DNA from 2 places in the Luteibacter sp. 3190 genome. Region 2 is predicted to be linked to the other one. Evidence: predicted binding sites of a transcription regulator. Region 2 holds the regulator's gene; the other holds the start of a gene.
The links. Region 2 encodes HrcA, which represses chaperone genes, less so after heat shock. Its sites were predicted from a motif close to TTNGCACTCNNNNNNNNNGAGTGCNAA; they were not measured.
Positions count from the first base shown of each region.

Region 1: J2X58_RS12155 (co-chaperone GroES) is a predicted target of HrcA. The motif match lies at 2,029-2,055, and genes of this name have one in related genera.

Region 1 is NZ_JAVDUO010000002.1:508,564-515,531, reverse strand. It holds gene J2X58_RS12165 (protein-disulfide reductase DsbD) at 1-1,511, opposite strand, end outside; gene cutA (divalent-cation tolerance protein CutA) at 1,582-1,905, opposite strand; gene J2X58_RS12155 (co-chaperone GroES) at 2,104-2,397, shown strand; gene groL (chaperonin GroEL) at 2,481-4,124, shown strand; gene J2X58_RS12145 (LTA synthase family protein) at 4,207-6,099, opposite strand; gene glnE (bifunctional [glutamate--ammonia ligase]-adenylyl-L-tyrosine phosphorylase/[glutamate--ammonia-ligase] adenylyltransferase) at 6,275-6,968, shown strand, end outside.
Region 2 is NZ_JAVDUO010000001.1:705,831-712,798, forward strand. It holds gene recN (DNA repair protein RecN) at 1-635, opposite strand, end outside; gene hrcA (heat-inducible transcriptional repressor HrcA) at 771-1,829, shown strand; gene grpE (nucleotide exchange factor GrpE) at 1,917-2,450, shown strand; gene dnaK (molecular chaperone DnaK) at 2,580-4,505, shown strand; gene dnaJ (molecular chaperone DnaJ) at 4,633-5,766, shown strand; gene dapB (4-hydroxy-tetrahydrodipicolinate reductase) at 5,925-6,719, shown strand; yybP-ykoY riboswitch at 6,824-6,968, shown strand, end outside.

The sequences.
Region 1 (6,968 bases), on a different contig from region 2:
ATCAGGAAGGCCACGGGTAACGAGGCCGCGAACGCGAATGCGATCGCGGAACCCATGAACGGCGCGGTGCAGGGGCTCGCCACCACGACCGCGAGCACGCCGGTGAAGAAGTCCCCCGACGGGCCCGAGCGCGAGGCCAGGCCACCGCCGAGGTTGCCGAGCGAGCCGCCGATCTCGAACACCCCGGACATCGACAGGCCGACCGCCAGCATCACGTAGACGAGCAGGCCGATGGCCAGGGGCTGCTGGAACTGGGCGCCCCACTGCAGGCCGTGCCCGGCCGCGCGAATGCCCACGATGACCAGGCCGAGCGCGGCGAACGCGACGAGCACGCCCGCCGTGTACCAGAGCGCGTGCCGGCGCGCGGCGGCGGGGCTCTCGCCGCTTTCGAGCACCGTGATCGCCTTGAGCGAGAGCACCGGCAGCACGCAGGGCATGAGGTTGAGGACGAGACCGCCCAGCAGCGCGAGGCCGATGGCCGCGAGGATGCCGACCGGAGCGTCGCCGCCCGGCGTGAGGCCGGGAGGCGGCGGCGTCGGAGCGACCTCGGCCGGCGTGGTCGCCTGATCGTCGGTCTTGCCGCCGCCGATCGTCGCGGTCCCCGCCGCCAGGTCGACCTTCACCTGGCGCTTCATGACGGGATAGCAGACGCCGTTCTCCAGGCAGCCCTGGTAGGCGACGTCGAGCACGACGTCCTTCGCGTTGCCGGCGCCCGTGAGCGGAACCGGGAGTTCCACCTGGTCGTAGTAGACGATGGTGTCGCCGAAGTGTTCGTCGTGATGCGCCGTGCCGCTCGGCCAGTCGGGCTCGCCCGCGGCGACGCCGGCCGGCGAGGTCACCTTGATCTCCGTCTTGTCGCGATAGAGGTAGTAGTCCTTCGGCATCGTCCAGCGCAGCAGGAGGCTGGCGTGATCCTTCACGAGCGCCTCGAACCGGAAGGCCTGATCGGCCGGCAGCGGCTCGGCGTCGGTGCCGGGAACGGCCTTGGGCGGGCCGAGCAGCGAGGCCGCGCTGGCGGCCGGCGCCACGGGCGTGTCGGCGGGAATCGTCGACGGGCCGCCGATCGCGAGCTTCAGGTGCTCGGTGTGCGGCGGATAGCAGATCTTCGGCTCGACCTCGTGGCAGCCCTGGTACTGGACGTCGAGCGCGAGGGTCTTCGTCGCGGCGTCGACGAGCGTGTAAGGCACCGTGGCGGCGATGTCGCCGTGGTAGATCTCGACGTCGCCAAGGTACTCGTCGTGTTTCTTCAGGCCGTCGGGCAGGGTCGGCTCGCCGAGCTTCACGGCCGCGGGTTCCGCCGCCACGATCTTGATACGTCCGCGATAGAGGTAATAGTCGGGCGCGATCGTCCAGTGCAGCTTCACGGTGCCGGGCTGGCTCGCGTCGGACGTCAGCCGGAACGCCTGGGTGACGGGGAGCAGGTCGTCTTCGCCCTGCGCGAACGCGGGCAGGGCGGCAAGCAGGCCGAGGCCGGCGATCAGGTTCCGCGCGAAGCGGGCAAACGACGTCATGGCGACTCCGTGGATCGGTGCGGTGACGAACCGCGATGGGCGTCGGACATTATGACCGGCGCTACCCTGATTAGCTTGCATCGACGCTGGCTTCGAGCCAGGCCATGTAAGGCGCGTGGCCCTCCACGAACGGCAGCGCGACGATCTCGGGCACGTCGTACGGATGGTTCGCCACGACCCAGGCCTCGACGGCCGGGAACGCCTCGCGCAGCGTCTTCACCAGCAGCAGGTCTTCGGACTCGGTGACGATCTCGCCCTTCCAGCGGTAGGTGGACCGCACGCCGGGCAGGTGGTTCACGCAGGCGGCGAGGCCGGCTTCGACCAGGCCACGGGCGAGGGTGGCGGCGGGTTCGCCGGGCGGGCAGGCGATGAGGATGGCGACGGGTTCGGACATGCGTCGCATTGTGGACACCTGTCGCACCTTTTTTGAACCCGGGACCTTGAACGGTTGGCCCAAGGCGCCATCTCTCGCGCATCCCGAGGCCCTTCCGATCCAGGGCGGCTTCTGGCTAAAATTCTGGCACTCACCCTGGCCAAGTGCTAACAGGGTGGACGAATTTCCTTATCCGTCAAACACATGCTTGGAGAAGTCATGAGCAAACTGCGCCCGTTGCACGATCGCGTCATCGTCAAGCGTCTCGAAGAAGAGCGCGTCTCGGCCGGTGGCATCGTCATCCCCGACAGCGCGACCGAGAAGCCGACCCGCGGCAAGGTCATCGCCGCCGGCACCGGTCTGCTGCTCGCCAGCGGCCAGCTGCGCCCGATGGGTGTGAAGGAAGGCGACGTGGTCCTGTTCGGCAAGTACGCCGGCCAGGAGATCAAGGTCGACGGCGAAGAGCTGGTCTTCCTGAAGGAAGACGACATCGTGGCGATTCTCGAAGGCTGATTCCTCAGCGTCTTCGGATGGCGAGTCGCAAGACTCCATAGCCCTTTCATCCTTATTCAAGAATTTTCGAGGCAAGAATTTTTATGGCTGCTAAAGAAGTCCGCTTCGGCGAAGACGTCCGCGCTCGCATGCTGAAGGGTGTCAACACCCTCGCCAATGCCGTCAAGGTCACCCTCGGCCCGAAGGGCCGCAACGTCGTGCTCGAGAAGAGCTTCGGCGCCCCGACCGTCACCAAGGACGGCGTCTCGGTCGCGAAGGAAATCGAACTCGCCGACAAGTACGAGAACATCGGCGCCCAGATCGTGAAGGAAGCCGCCTCGAAGACCTCCGACGTGGCCGGTGACGGCACCACGACGGCCACCGTCCTCGCCCAGGCGTTCATCCAGGAAGGCCTCAAGGCCGTCGCCGCCGGCATCAACCCGATGGACCTCAAGCGCGGTATCGACCAGGCCGTCACGGCCGCCGTCGCCGAGCTGAAGAGCCTGTCCAAGCCGACGGCCGACGACAAGGCCATCGCGCAGGTCGGTACGATCTCCGCCAACTCCGATTCGAACATCGGCGACATCATCGCGACCGCGATGGGCAAGGTCGGCAAGGAAGGCGTGATCACGGTCGAGGAAGGCTCGGGCCTCGAGAACGAACTCGACGTCGTCGAAGGCATGCAGTTCGACCGCGGCTACCTCTCGCCGTACTTCATCAACAACCAGCAGTCGCAGCAGGTCGAGCTGGACGACCCGTTCATCCTCATCCACGACAAGAAGATCTCGAACGTCCGTGAGCTCCTGCCGGTGCTCGAGGCCGTCGCCAAGGCCGCCAAGCCGCTGCTGATCGTCGCCGAGGAAGTCGAGGGCGAAGCCCTGGCGACCCTCGTCGTCAACACGATCCGTGGCATCGTCAAGGTCGCCGCCGTCAAGGCGCCGGGCTTCGGCGATCGTCGCAAGGCCATCCTGGAAGACATCGCCATCCTCACCAACGGCGTGGTCATCTCCGAGGAAGTGGGCCTGCAGCTCGACAAGGCCACGATCAACGATCTGGGCCGCGCCAAGCGCGTCGTGATCACCAAGGAAAACACCACGATCATCGACGGTGCCGGCGAAGCCGAGCGCATCCAGTCGCGCATCGGTCAGATCAAGGCGCAGATCGAAGAGACCTCGTCCGACTACGACCGCGAGAAGCTGCAGGAGCGCGTCGCCAAGCTCGCCGGTGGCGTGGCCGTGATCAAGGTCGGTGCCGCGACGGAAGTCGAGATGAAGGAAAAGAAGGCCCGCGTCGAAGACGCCCTGCACGCCACGCGTGCGGCCGTCGAGGAAGGCGTGGTCCCGGGCGGCGGCGTCGCCCTGATCCGTGCGCTCAAGGCTCTGGAAGGCCTCAAGGGCAAGAACACGGACCAGGACCTCGGCATCGCGATCACCCGTCGCACGCTGGAAGCTCCGCTGCGCGCCATCGTCACGAACGCCGGCGACGAAGCTTCGGTCATCGTCAACAAGGTCAAGGACGGCTCGGGTAACTTCGGTTACAACGCCGCCAATGGCGAGTTCGGCGACATGATCGAGTTCGGCATCCTGGACCCGACCAAGGTCACGCGTTCGGCCCTGCAGTTCGCCGCCTCGGTGGCCGGTTCGATCATCACGACCGAAGCGGCCGTGAGCGAGCTGCCGAAGAAGGACGAAGGCCACGGCCATGGCGCCCCGGGCGGCATGGGTGGCATGGGCGGCATGGACTTCTAAGTCCCGCTTCCCGACGCAGTCGCTTCAACGAAAAGGGCCTCGCGCAAGCGAGGCCCTTTTTTTGTACGGGCGGCAACGTCGATCAGTTCTCGGCGCCCGCGGCGGCCTGCGCTTCCTCGTCGCCGGGCTGATGCGCGACGGTGCTCGCGCCGACCGTCATGTACTGCGCCACGAGCGGATCCAGCTTCCGCTTCATGCGCAGCATCGCGATGTTCCCCATCGAGATGTCCGCGTACTTCAGCATCGGGTCTTCGATGGCGGGTTGCTCGCCGAGCGAGTTGGTCAGCGTGGCGAGCCGGGGCGCCATCACCTGCGTCAGCGCGAAATAGGCGTCGTCGTGCACGCCGGCCTGCTCGAGCAGTCGGCCCGGCAGCATCCACGAGGCGAGATCGCCGTGCGTCGGCGCCGGACCGTCGGCATGCGCATCGATCAGGAGGTAGGGCACCGTCTGGGTCAGCATGTCGCCGCCGTCGACGAAGCCGAGCGTATCGAACGCCTCGGTGAGTGCGGGAAGGTGATCGCCGTAGAACAGCAGCAGCGTCGGCCGCTCACGTTGCTTCAGCAGCTCCGCGAGACGGCCCAGTTCCGCGTCGGCATGGCGCATGTGGTAGATGTAATTGCGGACCTGGAGCTTCGCGCTGGCGCTGAGCCTGTCGGGTACGTCGATCGCGTCGCGCTCCTTTTCGTCGATGTTGATCGACTTGTCGTAAGGGCCGTGCGCTTCCATGCTGATCGCGAAGACGAGCCGCGGCGGGCCCGAGTCCTTCAGCTGCGCCATGATCTCGTCGGTCATCGCGCTGTCCGCCATGTATTCGCCGTCCCGGCGGAAGCCCTTCGGGAAGTCGGGCTGGGAAACGAAGCGGTCGAAGCCCAGCGTCCGGAAGGCGGTCGTGCGGTTCCAGAACGCGGCGTCGTTGCCGTGCACGGCGATCGTCTCGTAACCGTGCGAGCGCAGCGTGCGAACCATGCCCGGCACGACGCCCGCGTGCATCTGCAGGTACGGGAACTGCATCGTCGGGAAGTAACGGAGCGAGAGTCCGGTGAGCACCTCGAACTCGGTACGGATGGTGCCGCCGCCGTACGTCGGCACGTGCAGTCGGCCGGCACTCCCCTCCTTGGCGAGGCGATGGAGATTCGGGGCGAACACCTGATCGTCGAGACCCTTGACGATCGCCGGATCGAAGAACGATTCGCTCTGCACCACGACGATGTCGGGAGTCTGTCGCGCGTTCGTGGCGGCGGACGCCATATGCGCACGCAGGTCGCCGTCGGCGTCGGCGATGAACCGCGTCGCTTCGGCGGCGTCGGGTTTGCGGGCCTTGCCGGCGCCCATGAGCCGGAACTGCATGATGTTGGTGACGACGCCATTGAGGTCGGCGTTGCTCGCCGCGGACCAGGGCTGCATGCCCAGGCGGTCCTTTCCGTACATCGCCGTCCACGCCGGCACGCCCGCGAGCAGGGTGCCGAAGAGGCCCGCGACGGCGAGGCCCGTCACGAGGCGGCGACCGTGCGTGCGGCGGGCGAACAGGGGCGGCTCGTAGCGCGCGAGCGCGACGATCAGCGCGATGGTGGCGAGGATCGCGAGGTAGGGCAGGGGATCGGATGGGAGGTAGCCACCGAGCAGGTGCAGCCCGCCGTTCTTCAGCTGCTCGATCATCCGGAAATCGGCAGGCAACAGCGGCGAACCGAGATTCTTCATCTTGATCGCGCTCACCGCGAGCACCGCGCCCTGCAGCATGAACGCCACGCCGAAGGACAGCCATGCGCGGCGTGTCAGCACGAGCAGCAGCGAGGCGAGAAGAAGTCCGGGGAGCGCGTTGGCGAACAGGTGCCACGGGCGTTCCGCCCACGCCATGCTGGAAACGCCGGGGTTGCCGTCGAGGAAGCCGGTGTAGAGGACGAACGCCACGGCGAGGCAGGCGATCAGCGCCGCCCGGGTCGTCACGTCGCGCCAACGCGATGAATCGAAAGTCATAACGTCCTCTGCTCGGCCCCTGTCGCAAGGGACGTGGACTGTAACGCAGCGGACATGAATCGGTTGTCAGACTGTCATATGACGAAGCGGCGAAGAATCGCGCCCCCACGCGTCGGAAAGCTCGCGCAAGGCGTCGCAGCGCCGTCCGTCGCGGGTAGTGCACAATGACCGCCTGATGAATGCCACGACGCCTGCTCAGCGCGAGAGCACAGAACTACGCGCACTGATCGACACCCGTTACGCGGATGTGATGGCCGCATGCCGCGCTGCGCGCATTCCATTGCATGACGATGCCGGCGTCGCCGAGCGGGTGCGACGCACCTTGCTCGCCTCCGACTTCGCGTTCGACGTGCTGCGGCGACAGCCGGAACTTCTGGGACCCGCCGGCCTCGAGCGGCTGCGGGCGAGCGCGGACGCGGGCACGCGCGGCGCCACGCTCGACCTGTCGGCGGATGAGGGCCTCTGCATGGCGACGCTGCGCCGGTTCCGGCACGCCGAGGCCCTGCGCATCGTGTTCCGCGACGTCAACGGGCTGGACGACATCGATGAAACCCTGTCGTCGACCAGCGTGCTCTACGAGACGCTCCTCGAGGCGGCGCTGCGCTGGTCGGAGAGCGCGCTGCACGCACGTTACGGACAGCCGCGCGACGGCGCGGGCGTGGCGCAGCGGATGGTCGTGCTGGGATTCGGCAAGCTCGGCGGCAACGAGCTCAACTTCTCGTCCGACATCGATCTCGTCCTCGCCTATGCACACGGCGGCGAGACCGACGGCGCGCGGCCGCTCGACAACGCGGAGTACTTCGTCCGCGAAGCGCGACAGCTGGTGCGCCTGCTCGCGGAGCCCACCGTGGACGGCATCTGCGCGCGGG
Region 2 (6,968 bases):
TGCGTCTCGAGGTCTTCCAGTGCGGCGGGCGCGAGCGCCCAGCGGTCCAGTTCCTCGAGTTCGTGGCTGAGCAGGTCGATCTGGTGCTCGCGATCGTCGCCACCCGAGAGCGCGCGGATGCGCGACACGGCCTCGCGCCAGGCGCGCGCGGTCTCGCGCACGTCGGCGAGCAGAGCCTCGTTACCCGCGTAGGCGTCGAGCAGCGCCATCTGGTGCTGGCGCGAGAGCAGCGCCTGGTGTTCGTGCTGGCCGTGGATCTCGACGATCAGCGCCGCCAGCGCCGACATCTGCGCGAGGCTGGCCGGGCGCCCGTTGATCCAGCCGCGCGAGCTGCCTTCGGTGCGGATCACGCGGCGCAGCTGGCAGGTCTCGCCGTCGTCCAGTTCTTCCTGGCGCAGCCAGTCGAGCGCTTCGGGCAGGCCGGCGAGGTCGAATTCGGCGGCCAGCTCGGCGCGGTCGGAGCCCGAGCGGACCATGCCGCTGTCGGCGCGCGCGCCCGCGAGCAGCATCAGGGCGTCCACCAGCAGCGACTTGCCGGCGCCGGTCTCGCCGCTGACCACGGTGAGGCCCGGGCCGAAGGCCACCTCGGCTTCTTCGACGACGGCGAACTGGCGGACGTAGAGCGAGGTGAGCATGGGCACCGGTGGTGGCGGATGGAATCGCGCCGATTGTAGCGGCAGCGGCGTCGCAGAAGCCGAGACTTGCAAGCCGGAGCCCCAGACCTTATTGATAGCGCGCTGATCCGATCCCTCCACCACCCGCCCAGGCGCATGAATCCGTTCTCCGGTCACGACATCGATGCTCGCGCGCGCCGGCTGCTGCGGACCCTGATCTCCCAATACCTGTCCGACGGCGAACCCGTCGGCTCGCGCACGCTGGCGCGGTCCTCCGGCCTGGAAGTCAGCCCGGCGACCATCCGCAACATCATGGCCGACCTCGAGGACGCCGGGCTGGTCGCGTCGCCGCATACGTCGGCAGGCCGCATCCCGACGCCGCGCGGCCTCCGTCTCTTCGTCGACAGCCTGCTGGAACTGAAACCGCTGCCGCGCGACGAGATGGCCCGTCTGCAGGGCGGGCTGCCGCCGCACCAGACGACCACGCGCGACCTGCTCGGCAACGTCTCCAACCTGCTTTCGGCGATGACCCACTTCGCCGGCGTGGTCACCGTGCCGCGCCAGGGCGACTTCCCGCTGCGCCACATCGATTTCGTCTCGTTGCCCGACGCCCGCGTGCTGGTGATCCTGGTGTTCTCCGACAACCAGGTCCAGAACCGCGTAGTTCAGCTCGCCCGGCCGATCGACGCCAGCGAGCTCGAGCAGGCGGCCAACTACCTCAATGCGCAGTTCGCCGGCTTCCGCCTGGCGGACATCCGCGCCCACCTGGCCTCCGAACTGCGCGAGGCGGGTGGCGAGCTGAACCGCATGCTGGCGGCCGCCGTCGAACTGGCCACCGCCTCGTTCGCGAGCGATGACGCCGACGACGTCCTCGTCAGCGGGCAGACGAACCTGATGGGCTATTCCGAGCTGGCCGACATCGACCGGCTCCGCGACCTCTTCGACGCCTTCCAGCAGAAGCGCGACCTGCTCCAGCTGATGGAAATGTGCGTCAAGGCGCCCGGCGTGCGCCTGTTCATCGGCGAGGAGTCCGGTTTCTCCGCCCTCGACGGATGCAGCATCGTCACCGCCACCTACGGCACGAACGGCCGCATGCTCGGCGCGATCGGAGTTATTGGACCGACGCGTATGGCATATGAGCGGGTGATTCCGGTGGTCCAGGCCACGGCGGGATTGCTCAGCGACGCCTTGAATCGCGCCGCGGCGACCTCATAAACCGCCTCGGGAGGCGGGTTTAGTAATTTCCCGCGAATGTTCGGCCGCTCCATGGAGCGGGCCGGTAAGCTGACATTTGGAGTAAGCATGCAGAACAACGATCCCCACGTGCCGGATACGGCGCAGGACGGCGGCGCGGCCGAAGGCATGAATGCCGATCTCGACGCGCTCACCGCGAAGCTTGGCGCCCTCGAGTCCGAGCTCGCCAGCGCGCGCGAGACCGTGCTGCGCGAGCGGGCGGAGATCGAGAACCAGCGCCGTCGCCTCCAGCGCGACCTCGACCAGGCCCGTCGCTTCGCCAACGAGAAGCTGCTCGGCGAGCTGCTGCCGGTTTACGACGGCATCGCGCTCGGCCTGACCAACGAGTCGGCCGATGCGAAGACGCTGCGCGAAGGCCTGGAGCTGACGCTCAAGCAGCTGGAGAAGGTCACCCAGGGCAACGGCCTGAGCGTGGTCGATCCGCTGCACCAGCCGTTCAACCCGGAACACCACCAGGCGATCAGCTCGGTCGAGTCGAACGAGCACGCGCCGGGCACCGTGGTGGCCGTCGTCCAGAAGGGGTTCGTGCTCAACGATCGTCTGCTGCGTCCGGCGCTCGTCGCCGTGGTGCGCGACAACTGAACGAAGCCCCGCGCGTCGCGTGTTCCGCGCCGCCGGGGAGTCTCACAAGGTATTGAATCGATGGGGCCGGGCCCCACTTCACAAACAGTCGCGGCCGCGGGGGCCGCTTAGGAATACGGAGTAACTTCAATGGCCAAGATCATCGGCATCGACCTCGGTACGACCAACTCCTGCGTCGCAGTGATGGAAGGTACGACCGCGCGCGTCATCGAAAACGCGGAAGGCGATCGCACCACGCCGTCCATCGTCGCGTTCACCAAGGACAACGAGGTCCTGGTCGGTGCGCCGGCCAAGCGCCAGAGCGTCACCAATCCGAAGAACACCTTCTACGCGGTGAAGCGCCTCATCGGCCGCAAGTTCACCGACGCGGAAGTGCAGAAGGACATCAAGCTCGTCCCGTACGCCATCGTCGCGCATGAGAACGGCGACGCGTGGGTGCAGACGGCCGACGGCAAGAAGATGGCGCCGCAGGAGATCTCCTCGAAGGTGCTGATGAAGATGAAGAAGACGGCCGAGGATTTCCTCGGTGAGGCCGTCACCGAGGCGGTCATCACCGTCCCGGCATACTTCAACGACAGCCAGCGCCAGGCGACCAAGGACGCCGGCAAGATCGCCGGTCTCGACGTCAAGCGCATCATCAACGAGCCGACGGCGGCCGCGCTGGCCTACGGTCTCGACAAGACGGCCACGGGCGATCGCAAGATCGCGGTGTACGACCTCGGCGGCGGCACGTTCGACGTCTCGATCATCGAGATCGCCAACGTCGACGGCGAGAAGCAGTTCGAAGTGCTCTCGACCAACGGCAACACCTTCCTGGGTGGCGAAGACTTCGACAACCGCGTCATCGACTACCTCGTCGAAGAGTTCAAGAAGGAGCAGGGCATCGACCTGCGCCAGGACCAGCTCGCGCTGCAGCGTCTGAAGGACGCCGCCGAGCGCGCGAAGATCGAGCTGTCGTCGGCGCACCAGACGGACGTCAACCTGCCGTACGTGACGGCCGATGCCTCGGGTCCGAAGCACCTCAACATCAAGCTGACCCGCGCCAAGCTCGAGTCGCTGGTGGAAGACCTCGTCAAGGGCACGATCGAACCCTGCCGCACCGCGCTGAACGACGCCGGCCTGCGCGTGTCGGACATCAACGAGGTGATCCTCGTCGGTGGCCAGACCCGCATGCCGAAGGTGCAGGAAGCCGTGAAGGACTTCTTCGGCAAGGAAGCGCGCAAGGACGTCAACCCGGATGAAGCCGTCGCCGTCGGCGCCGCGATCCAGGGTGGCGTGCTGGGCGGTTCGGTCAAGGACGTCCTGCTCCTCGACGTGACCCCGCTGTCGCTCGGTATCGAGACGATGGGCGGCGTGATGACCAAGCTCATCGAGAAGAACACCACGGTGCCGACCAAGGCCTCGCAGGTCTTCTCCACGGCCGATGACAACCAGACCGCGGTCACCGTGCACGTGCTGCAGGGCGAGCGCGAGCGCGCCAACGCCAACAAGTCGCTCGGCAAGTTCGACCTGCAGGGCATCCGCCCGGCGCCGCGCGGCACGCCGCAGATCGAAGTGACCTTCGACATCGACGCCAACGGCATCCTGCACGTGTCGGCGAAGGACAAGGACACCGGCAAGGAACAGAAGATCGAGATCAAGGCCGGTTCGGGCCTCTCGGAAGACGAGATCCAGCGCATGGTCGCGGACGCCGAGGCGAATCGCGAGGAAGACAAGAAGTTCCACGACCTCGTGCAGGTGCGCAACCGTGGCGACCAGCTCGTCCACGCCACGCGTAGCCAGCTGAAGGAGCACGGCGGGAAGATCCCGGCCGATCAGCTCGCCACCATCGACGGCGCCGTTTCCGACCTGGAGAAGGCGCTGACGGGCGAGGACAAGGACGCCATCGAGTCGAAGATTGCGAACCTCGAGCAGGCGGCCCAGTCGCTCGCGGCGGCGGCCCAGTCGGGCGGCGCGCAGGACACCGCGCAGCAGTCGGCGCCGGGCGGCGGTTCGGCCCAGCCGGACGACGTGGTCGATGCCGAGTTCACCGAGGTCAAGGACGACCACAAGTAAGTCGTCCGATCAGCAACGAAGCGCCGCGGGTGGATGCCCGCGGCGCGTGGCCAACAGTTGACCGGACCGATCGCGCCGAGGGGTTTCCAGTCGGCGCGTTCGTCCGTCCAGGGAAAGCACACCCGCGATGAGCAAGCGCGACTACTACGAAGTCCTCGGTGTCGAACGCACCGTGACGGAGGGCGACCTCAAGAAGACCTTTCGTCGCGTCGCGATGAAGTACCACCCCGACCGCAATCCGGACGATCCGGAAGCGATCGACAAATTCAAGGAAGCCAAAGAGGCCTACGACGTGCTGTCCGATGCGCAGAAGCGCGCGGCGTACGACCAGTATGGCCATGCCGCCTTCGAGAACGGCGGTTTTGGCGGTCGCGGCAATGGCGCCGGATTCGGCGACGTCGGCGACATCTTCGGTGACATTTTCGGCGACATCTTCGGCGGCGCGGGCGGCGGACGCCAGCGCGCGCGCCGCGGCGCCGACCTGCGCTACATGATGGACCTCGATCTCGAGGAAGCCGTGTTCGGCGTCGAGAAGAAGATCGAGGTGCCCACGCAGGTCAACTGCCACCACTGCAACGGCACGGGTTCGGAAGACGGCAAGGTATCCACGTGCACGACGTGCGCGGGCCATGGCCGCGTGCGCATGCAGAACGGCATCTTCTCCATCCAGCAGGCGTGCCCGACATGCCACGGTTCGGGGCAGAAGATCGACAAGCCCTGCAAGAAGTGCCACGGCGAAGGCCGCCTCGAGGAAGAACGCACGCTGTCCGTGCGCATTCCGGCGGGCGTCGACAACGGCGACCGCATTCGCCTCACGGGGCAGGGGGAAGCCGGTCCGGCCGGTGCGCCGGCGGGCGACCTCTACGTCGAAGTGCGCGTGCGCGAGCATGCGATCTTCCAGCGCGACGGGTCCGACCTCTACTGCGAAATGCCCATCCGCTTCGCCCAGGCCGCGCTCGGCACGGAGCTGCAGGTACCGACGCTGGAAGGCGAGGTCGCGGTGAACGTGCCGCCGGAAACGCAGACGGGGCAGCAGTTCCGCCTGCGCGGACGCGGCGTCAAATCCGTTCGCGGCGGCCGTACCGGCGACCTGATCTGCACGGTGGTGGTGGAGACACCGGTTCGCCTGACGAAGGAGCAGCGCGACATCCTCACGCAGCTCGAAGCGACGTTCGTGGGCGAGGAAGCCGCGAAGCACACGCCGCGCTCGAACACCTTCATGGACGGCGTCAAGGAGTTCTGGTCGCGCGTCACCTCCTGAGGCCGCCCCCGTAGGAGCGCGCCCTGCGCGCGACATCTCTTGGGGCCGTGAGCAGCAGGGCCTGTCGCTCACAGCGCAAAGATGTCGCGCGCAGGGCGCGCTCCTACGTGTGGCGCGCCTGCTACGATCCTCGTTCATCTTGATCGGAAGGCCACCGCATGACCCGCCCCATCCGTCTCGCCATCAGCGGCGCCTCCGGCCGCATGGGCCTCGCGCTGCTCGACCTCGTGCGCGACGACGACCGCTTCGAACTGGTGCAGGCGATCGTCTCGAGCGGCTCGCCGCGCCTGGGCAAGTCGGCGTACGGCGACGTTTCGGCGCTGCGCTTTTCCGACTGGAGCGAGTCCCAGTCCGCCGACGTGGTCGTCGATTTCAGCGGTCCCGACGGGCTCGGCGCCGCGCTCGCGTACTGCGAATCCAGCGGGGCATCGCTCGTCACCGGCACCACGGGTCTGTCGGCGGAGATCGAGGACCACCTGGCGAAGGCCGCCGAGCGCATCGCCGTGCTGCGCGCGGCCAACTTCAGTCTCGGCGTGGCCGTCCTCACGCGGCTGTTGCGCGAAGCCGCCGCGGCGTTGCCCGGCTGGGATCTCGACATCGTGGAAGCGCATCACGGCCGCAAGGAAGACGCGCCGTCCGGCACCGCGCTGGCGCTCGGCCATGCCGCGGCGGCGGGACGCGGCGCCACCCTCGACGAGCTGGCCGTCTACACGCGCGAAGGCCGGCCGGGCGCGCGCAAGGCGGGCACGATCGGCTTCGCCGTCATGCGCGGCGGCGACATCGTCGGCGAGCACCAGGCGTGGCTGATGGGGCAGGGCGAGCGCATCGAACTCGGTCACCGCGCGACGGATCGCTCGATCTTCGCCCGTGGCGCGCTCGAAGCGGCCGCGTGGATCGCCGGCCGAGCGCCGGGCACGTGGACGATCGAGGATGTGATCGCCGCGAAGGTTTGATTGTTCTGCGACCGTGCCCGCTGCTGCGGGATCGCCGATGCGATCGGCTCCCGCCGCGTTGCGAACGCGTCTCACGGCATCCCGCAACCCGTGCTACCATCCGCGCCGATGTCATTGGGGAGTAGCCATCCTCGTTCCCCCTGAGGAGTTCGCGTCAACAGACTTGGCGGCCTTGTGCCCCATGGCGCGAACGGCAGCGACGCACGATCCGTGCGGCGCCGGCCCGGCGAGACCTTTGGCCATCGACAC